2 linked regions of the Rhodopseudomonas palustris HaA2 genome follow. The protein of the gene in region 2 interacts with the protein of the main gene of each other region in a pairwise test. Links are inferred from orthologs where the notes say so. Each region holds a gene or a part of one and is shown on either strand. Other genes may lie near its edges.

Region 1 (3,498 bases), 2.5 Mb from region 2 along the record:
GCTCGTCGACCGCGACGGCGTCACCCTGCTTCTTGAACCAGCGGCCGATGGTCGCCTCGGTCACGGATTCGCCGAGCGTCGGAACGCGAATTTCAGTCATCGTTTTTGTCCTCTTGCGGCGTCACCGCTGCTGCGGCGGCTCGCCCCTGATCCAAATGTCTCGAACGACACCGGCCGCCGGCGCGCGGCGGCCCGTGGCGTCAACGCATCGCCTCGTCGAGGAAGGCCTTGAGCTGGGCCAGATGCTTCGACATCAGGCCCGAGGCGGTGGCCGCCGAGGCGGGGCGGCCGACATAGCGCGGACGACGATGGGTCGCGCCGGCCTGATTCTGGACCCACTCCAGATAAGGCTCGATGAAGTGCCAGGCGCCCATGTTGCGCGGCTCTTCCTGGCACCACACCAGTTCGGCCTCCTTGAAGCGCGACATCTCCTGCACCAGCGTCTTCAGCGGCACCGGATAGAGTTGCTCGACGCGCAACAGATAGATGTCGTCGATGCCGCGCTTCTCGCGCTCCTCGTAGAGGTCGTAATAGACCTTGCCGGAGCAGATCACGACGCGGCGGATCTTTGCGTCCGGCACCAGCTTGATCTTCTCGTCCGGCAGCACTTGGGCGTCATCGGCCAGCACGCGATGGAAGCTGGTGTCGGGCCCGAATTCGTCGAGCCTGGACACCGCCCGCTTGTGGCGCAGCAGCGACTTCGGCGTCATCAGGATCAGCGGCTTGCGGATCTCGCGACGGAGCTGGCGGCGCAGCACGTGGAAGAAGTTCGCCGGCGTGGTGGCATGCACCACCTGCATGTTGTCCTCGGCGCACATCTGCAGGAAGCGCTCGAGCCTGGCGGAAGAATGCTCCGGTCCCTGGCCCTCGTAGCCGTGCGGCAGCATGCAGACCAGGCCGGACATCCGCAGCCATTTGCGTTCGCCCGACGAAATGAACTGGTCGAACAGCACCTGGGCGCCGTTCGCGAAGTCGCCGAACTGCGCTTCCCAGATCGTCAGCGCGTTCGGCTCGGCCAGCGTGTAGCCGTATTCGAAGCCGAGCACGGCCTCTTCCGACAGCATCGAGTTCACCACCTCATAATGCCCCTGATCGGGCGAGAGATGATTGAACGGGGTGTAGCGGGTCTCGTCTTCCTGATCGAACAGCACCGAATGGCGCTGCGAGAAGGTGCCGCGTTCGGAATCCTGGCCGGACAAGCGGACCCGATGGCCTTCCTGCAGCAGGGTGCAGAACGCCAAGGCCTCGCCGGTGGCCCAGTCGATGCCGACGCCGCTGTCGATCGCCTTGGCGCGGTTCTCGAGGAAACGCCCGACCGTGCGATGCACCCGGAAGCCTTCCGGCACCTTGGTGATCTTGCGGCCGATCTCCTTCAGGTTGGCGAGATCGACGCCGGTGATGCCGCGGCGCGGATCCTCTTCCTGATCGGCGGATTTGAAGCCGGCCCATTTGCCGTCGAGCCAGTCGGCCTTGTTCGGCCGATAGCTGGAGCCGGCCTCGAGTTCGGCGTCGAGCCGGGCGCGCCAGTCGGCCTTGGCCTTCTCGACTTCACCTTCGGTGATCACGCCGTCGGCGATCAGCCGCTTCGAATACAGTTCCAGCGCCGACGGATGGCCCGCGATCTTGCGATACATCATCGGCTGGGTGAAGGCCGGCTCGTCGCCCTCGTTGTGACCGTGGCGACGGTAACAAAACATGTCGATCACGACCGGCTTGTGGAACTTCTGCCGGTACTCGACCGCGATCTTGGCCGCGAACACCACCGCTTCCGGATCGTCGCCGTTCACATGGAAGATCGGGGCGTCGATCATCTTGGCGACGTCCGACGGATACGGCGACGATCGCGAGTAGCGCGGATAGGTGGTGAAGCCGATCTGGTTGTTGACGATGAAGTGGATCGAACCGCCGGTGCGGTAGCCCTTCAGGTCGGACAGGCCGAAGCATTCCGCCACCACGCCCTGTCCGGCGAACGCGGCGTCGCCGTGCATCAGCAGCGGCAGCACCGAGACGCGCTCTTCCGGCAGATCGCCGTGCTGGTCCTGCTTGGCGCGGACCTTGCCGAGCACCACCGGATCGACGATCTCGAGGTGAGACGGGTTGGCGGTCAGCGACAGATGCACCTTGTTGTGGTCGAACTCGCGATCCGACGAGGCACCGAGGTGATATTTGACGTCGCCCGAGCCTTCGACCTCGTCCGGATTGGCCGAGCCACCCTTGAATTCATGGAACAGCGCGCGGTGCGGCTTGCCCATCACCTGGGTCAGCACATTGAGCCGGCCGCGATGCGGCATGCCTAGCACGATCTCGCGCACGCCGAGATTGCCGCCGCGCTTGATGATCTGCTCCAGCGCCGGGATCAGCGACTCGCCGCCGTCGAGGCCGAACCGCTTGGTGCCGGTGAATTTCAGATCGCAGAACTTCTCGAAGCCTTCGGCCTCGACCAGCTTCATCAGGATCGCGCGACGCCCTTCGCGGGTGAAGCTGATCTCCTTGTCGGGACCTTCGATCCGCTCCTGCAACCAGGCCTTCTGGGCACCGTTCGAGATATGCAGAAACTCGATGCCCATGGTCTGGCAGTAGGTGCGCTCGCAGATCGCGACGATCTCGCGCAACGAGCCGTATTCGAGGCCGAGCACGTGATCGAGGAAGATCTTGCGGTCGAGATCGGCCTCGGTGAAGCCGTAGGAGCGGATGTCGAGTTCCTCGTGATCCTTGGCCGGCTCCAGGCCGAGCGGATCGAGCTTGGCGTGGAAGTGGCCACGCATGCGATAGGCGCGGATCAGCATCAGCGCGCGGACGGAATCGCGGGTGGCCTGGTTGACGTCGGAGGTCGACAGCTCGACGCCCTTGGTCTGGGCCTTGGACTGAATCTTCTGGCCGACGGTCTTTTCGACCTGGGCCCAGTTGCCGTCCAGCGCCGAGGTGAGGTCGTCGCGCGGCGTCAGCGGCCAGTGGGCCTGCTCCCAGGACGGGCCCTCGGCGTTCTTCTGGATGTCTCCGGGATTGTCCTTCAGACTTTTGAAGAATGCCTGCCAGTCGGCATCGACGGAGTTCGGGTCGTTTTCGTAGCGGGAATAGAGATCGTCGATATAGGTGGCATTGGCGCCCTGCAGAAACGAAGAGAGGGCGAAAGCGGCATTCGCGTCCTGGCGAGACATGATTGCGTCCTGATGATGATCATCGCGTTGAACACGCGATAAGCTGATCCGGTTACCGGATCAGCAACATAGTGCACCTTTTATCGGATTCTAGGGAAATGTAAGCTCGTAATGAAACAAGGTTTGAATTAGGACTTCAATTTTTCGGCAAGCGTTTTGCCGAGACGCGCCGGCGACGGCGAAACCGTGATGCCAGCGGCTTCCATCGCGGCGGTTTTCGACGCCGCGTCGCCTTTGCCCCCCGAAATGATCGCACCGGCATGCCCCATACGCCGACCCGGAGGGGCGGTGACGCCGGCGATGAATCCGACCATCGGCTTCTTGCGGCCACGCTTGGCCT
Region 2 (3,218 bases):
CCCGATCAGCGGTCCGCGGACGTGGTGTGGTGCGGGGCTCAGCCGACGATTTCGTTGCCGGCGAAGAACTGCGCGATCTCGATGGCAGCGGTCTCCGGCGCATCCGAACCGTGCACCGAGTTTTCGCCGATCGATTTGGCATGCAGCTTGCGGATGGTGCCGTCCGCGGCCTTCGACGGATCGGTCGCGCCCATCACGTCGCGATACTTCGCAATCGCCCCCTCGCCTTCGAGCACCTGCACGACGACCGGGCCCGAGGTCATGAAGTCGACCAGTTCGCCGAAGAACGGGCGTTCCTTGTGGACCGCATAGAAGGTCTCGGCCTGGCCGCGGGTCATGTGAATCCGCTTCTGCGCCACGATGCGCAGGCCGGCCTTCTCGATCAGGGCATTGATCGCGCCGGTGATGTTGCGCTCGGTCGCATCGGGCTTGAGGATCGAGAAAGTTCGTTGAACAGCCATGGAAATGTCCTTGAAACGCTTGGGGCGGGAGAGTTGCGCGCTTATATCGGCGCCGCCGCGGCACGGCAAGCCGCGCCACCAGACGAACGCCGCCCTCCCCACCTGTCGCGCGTGCGGCCGATCACAATCGCCCTGATCCCGGTTGCCTTTGAGGCCCGTCCCGGTCAAAACGCGCCATGCTCACTTTGTCCGACATATCGGTCCGGATCGCGGGACGGCTGCTGATCGACCAGAGCACGGTGCAGATCGCGCCGGGTGCCCGGGTCGGCTTCATCGGCCGCAACGGCGCCGGCAAGTCGACGCTGTTTCACGCCATCCGCGGCGAGCTCGCGACCGAGACCGGGCGCATCACCATGCCGCCGCGCTGGCGCGTCGGCAGCCTCGCGCAGGAAGCGCCCAACGGGCCCGAGACCCTGCTCGAAGTGGTGCTCAAGGCGGATTTGGAGCGCGACGCCCTGCTCGCGGAGGCGGAGACCGCGCACGATCCGCATCGCATCGCCGACATCCAGACCCGGCTGGTCGACATCGACGCGCATTCGGCCCCGGCGCGCGCCGCCGCCATTCTCAGCGGCCTCGGCTTTTCCGCGGCGGACCAGGCGCGCTCCTGTTCGGAATTCTCCGGCGGCTGGCGGATGCGGGTGGCGCTTGCGGCGACGCTGTTCGCAGCGCCCGATCTGCTGCTGCTCGACGAGCCGACCAACTATCTCGATCTCGAAGGCACGCTGTGGCTCGAGGATCACCTCGCCAACTATCCGCGCACGGTGATCGTGATCAGCCACGACCGCGATTTGCTCGACACCTCGGTGAACGAGATCTTGCATCTCGATCGCGGCCGGCTGGTGCATTTCCGCGGCACCTACTCGGCCTATGCGGAATTCCGTGCCAACAAGGAGGCGCTCGACGCCAAGAACGCCAAGCGGGAAGAAGCCCGGCGCAAGCACCTGCAGGAATTCGTCGACCGCTTCAAGGCCAAGGCCTCGAAAGCGCGTCAGGCGCAGTCGCGCGTCAAGATGCTGGAGAAGATGAAGCCGGTGACGCGGCTGGTGAGCGACGACGTGCCCGACATCGTCTTTCCCGCGCCGGAGAAGACGCTGTCGCCGCCGATCATCGCCGCCGACAACGTCTCGATCGGCTACGACCCCAAACACCCGGTGCTGCGTCATGTCACGCTGCGCGTCGACACCGAAGACCGCATTGCTTTGCTCGGCGCCAACGGCAACGGCAAGTCGACGCTGGTGAAGCTGCTGGCCGATCGGCTGACGCCGTTCTCAGGGACGGTGACGCGAGCCGACAAGCTGTCGGTCGCTTACTTCGCCCAGCACCAGCTCGACGAGCTCAACGAGGATGGCTCGCCCTACGACCACATCCGCAAGCTAATGCCGGACGCGCCCGAGAGCAAGATCCGCGCCCGCGCCGGCCAGATCGGGTTTTCCGGCAAGGCCGCCGACACCCTGGTGAAGAGTCTGTCGGGCGGCGAAAAAGCGCGGTTGCTGTTGGGCCTCGCGACCTTCTACGGCCCGAACATGATCATTCTCGACGAGCCGACCAACCATCTCGACATCGACAGCCGCGCGGCGCTGGCGGAGGCGATCAACGACTTTCCGGGCGCGGTCATCATGGTGTCGCACGATCGCTACCTGATCGACGCCTGCGCCGATCAATTGTGGGTGGTCGCCGATCACAAGGTGAAGCCCTATGACGGCGATCTCGACGACTACCGCCGCGCCGTGTTGTCGTCACGCGGCGCCCGCAGCGGTTCGCGCGAGCCCAGGGAGCGAGCCGCGGACGGAACCGGCGCCAAGCAACCACGTCAGAAGTCGGAGAAGCGCGTACCGCTGAAGCAGCAGATCGCCGACGCAGAAGTCGAGATCGAGCGGATCACCGCGATCATCGCCAAGATCGATGCAGCGCTTGCATTGCCGGACCTGTTCACGCGCGATCCGAAACAGGCCGCACAGCTCTCCGGCGCGCGCGCGAAAGCCGAAGCTGCGCTGCAGAAGGCCGAGGAACAATGGCTGGACGCGAGCTCGGCCTACGACAAGGCGCAAGGCTGAGACGCGAAGCTTACGGCCGTGGCGGTAGCGTCGCCGCTACGACCTACTGCGCTTCTTCGCGGCTCGCGGTTGCGGCGCCGGCTCCGGTGCGCGTTCGATCGACGTCAGCCGCCCTGCAGTGAAGGTATAGATTCCGGCGCGCGGACCACGCGAATAGGTCAGCAGTGCGACGCGCTGGCCACGCTCGTTGGTCGAGAGGTTGACGCCGTCAGGCGCACCGGCGCCGCGGGCGACGTCGCATTCGGTGTGGCCGAGCGCCACCGTGCCGCCACGCGCCATCGTCGAAGCGGCAGGGTCGCCCCCCTGCGCGTTGGCGTTGGCGTCGGCCGCGCCGGGCTGGGCCATGCCCGGACACATGCCGTCGGCGGAGATCAGGTCTTCCGCCGTCACCGCTTTGTCGGGTGTCAGCGGCGGCGTCTCGATCGAGATGTTCTTGATGAAAACCCGGCCCGGCCGCGCAAACCAGTCGGCATCGCGTGACAGCAGGTCCGAGCCGCCAGCACAGCCGGCGAGCAGCGGGGTCGCCAGCACCAGGGTGAGCAGGACTGGCCTGTAAGGAAGCTTGTGTTGCACGATCGATTGGGTCCCATCCCGCAGCGTAAGCATCTGTCCAAACATCGATTTACGGCACGACCGTGACCGGCTCCGCGCAGTTGCAAGGATACCAGAATAACCTTAACGGCGTCGCCCAGCTATTCCCGCT

The links. The genes of interacting proteins can lie anywhere in the genome.
Region 1: the proteins of RPB_RS12505 (region 2) and RPB_RS01400 interact in binary tests that used the Escherichia coli proteins (3 or more experiments, as listed by UniProt). The link is inferred for Rhodopseudomonas palustris HaA2 from one-to-one orthologs.

The regions. Positions count from the first base shown.
Region 1 is NC_007778.1:312,299-315,796, forward strand. It holds RPB_RS01400 (2-oxoglutarate dehydrogenase E1 component), read right to left. Parts: upstream 3,159-3,498; coding sequence 201-3,158; downstream 1-200. Other genes in the region: odhB (2-oxoglutarate dehydrogenase complex dihydrolipoyllysine-residue succinyltransferase), read right to left, coding at 1-100; sucD (succinate--CoA ligase subunit alpha), read right to left, coding at 3,287-3,498. UniProt on the Escherichia coli protein: E1 component of the 2-oxoglutarate dehydrogenase (OGDH) complex which catalyzes the decarboxylation of 2-oxoglutarate, the first step in the conversion of 2-oxoglutarate to succinyl-CoA and CO(2).
Region 2 is NC_007778.1:2,841,495-2,844,712, reverse strand. Bases 115-3,076 are described here. They hold RPB_RS12505 (ABC-F family ATP-binding cassette domain-containing protein), read left to right. Parts: upstream 115-637; coding sequence 638-2,515; downstream 2,516-3,076. Other genes in these bases: RPB_RS12500 (hypothetical protein), read right to left, coding at 2,552-3,076; ndk (nucleoside-diphosphate kinase), read right to left, coding at 115-461. In the rest of the region: more of ndk, read right to left, coding at 39-114; more of RPB_RS12500, read right to left, coding at 3,077-3,088; RPB_RS12495 (DNA polymerase III subunit chi), read right to left, coding at 3,208-3,218. UniProt on the Escherichia coli protein: Genetic data indicate it may be involved in ribosome assembly or function.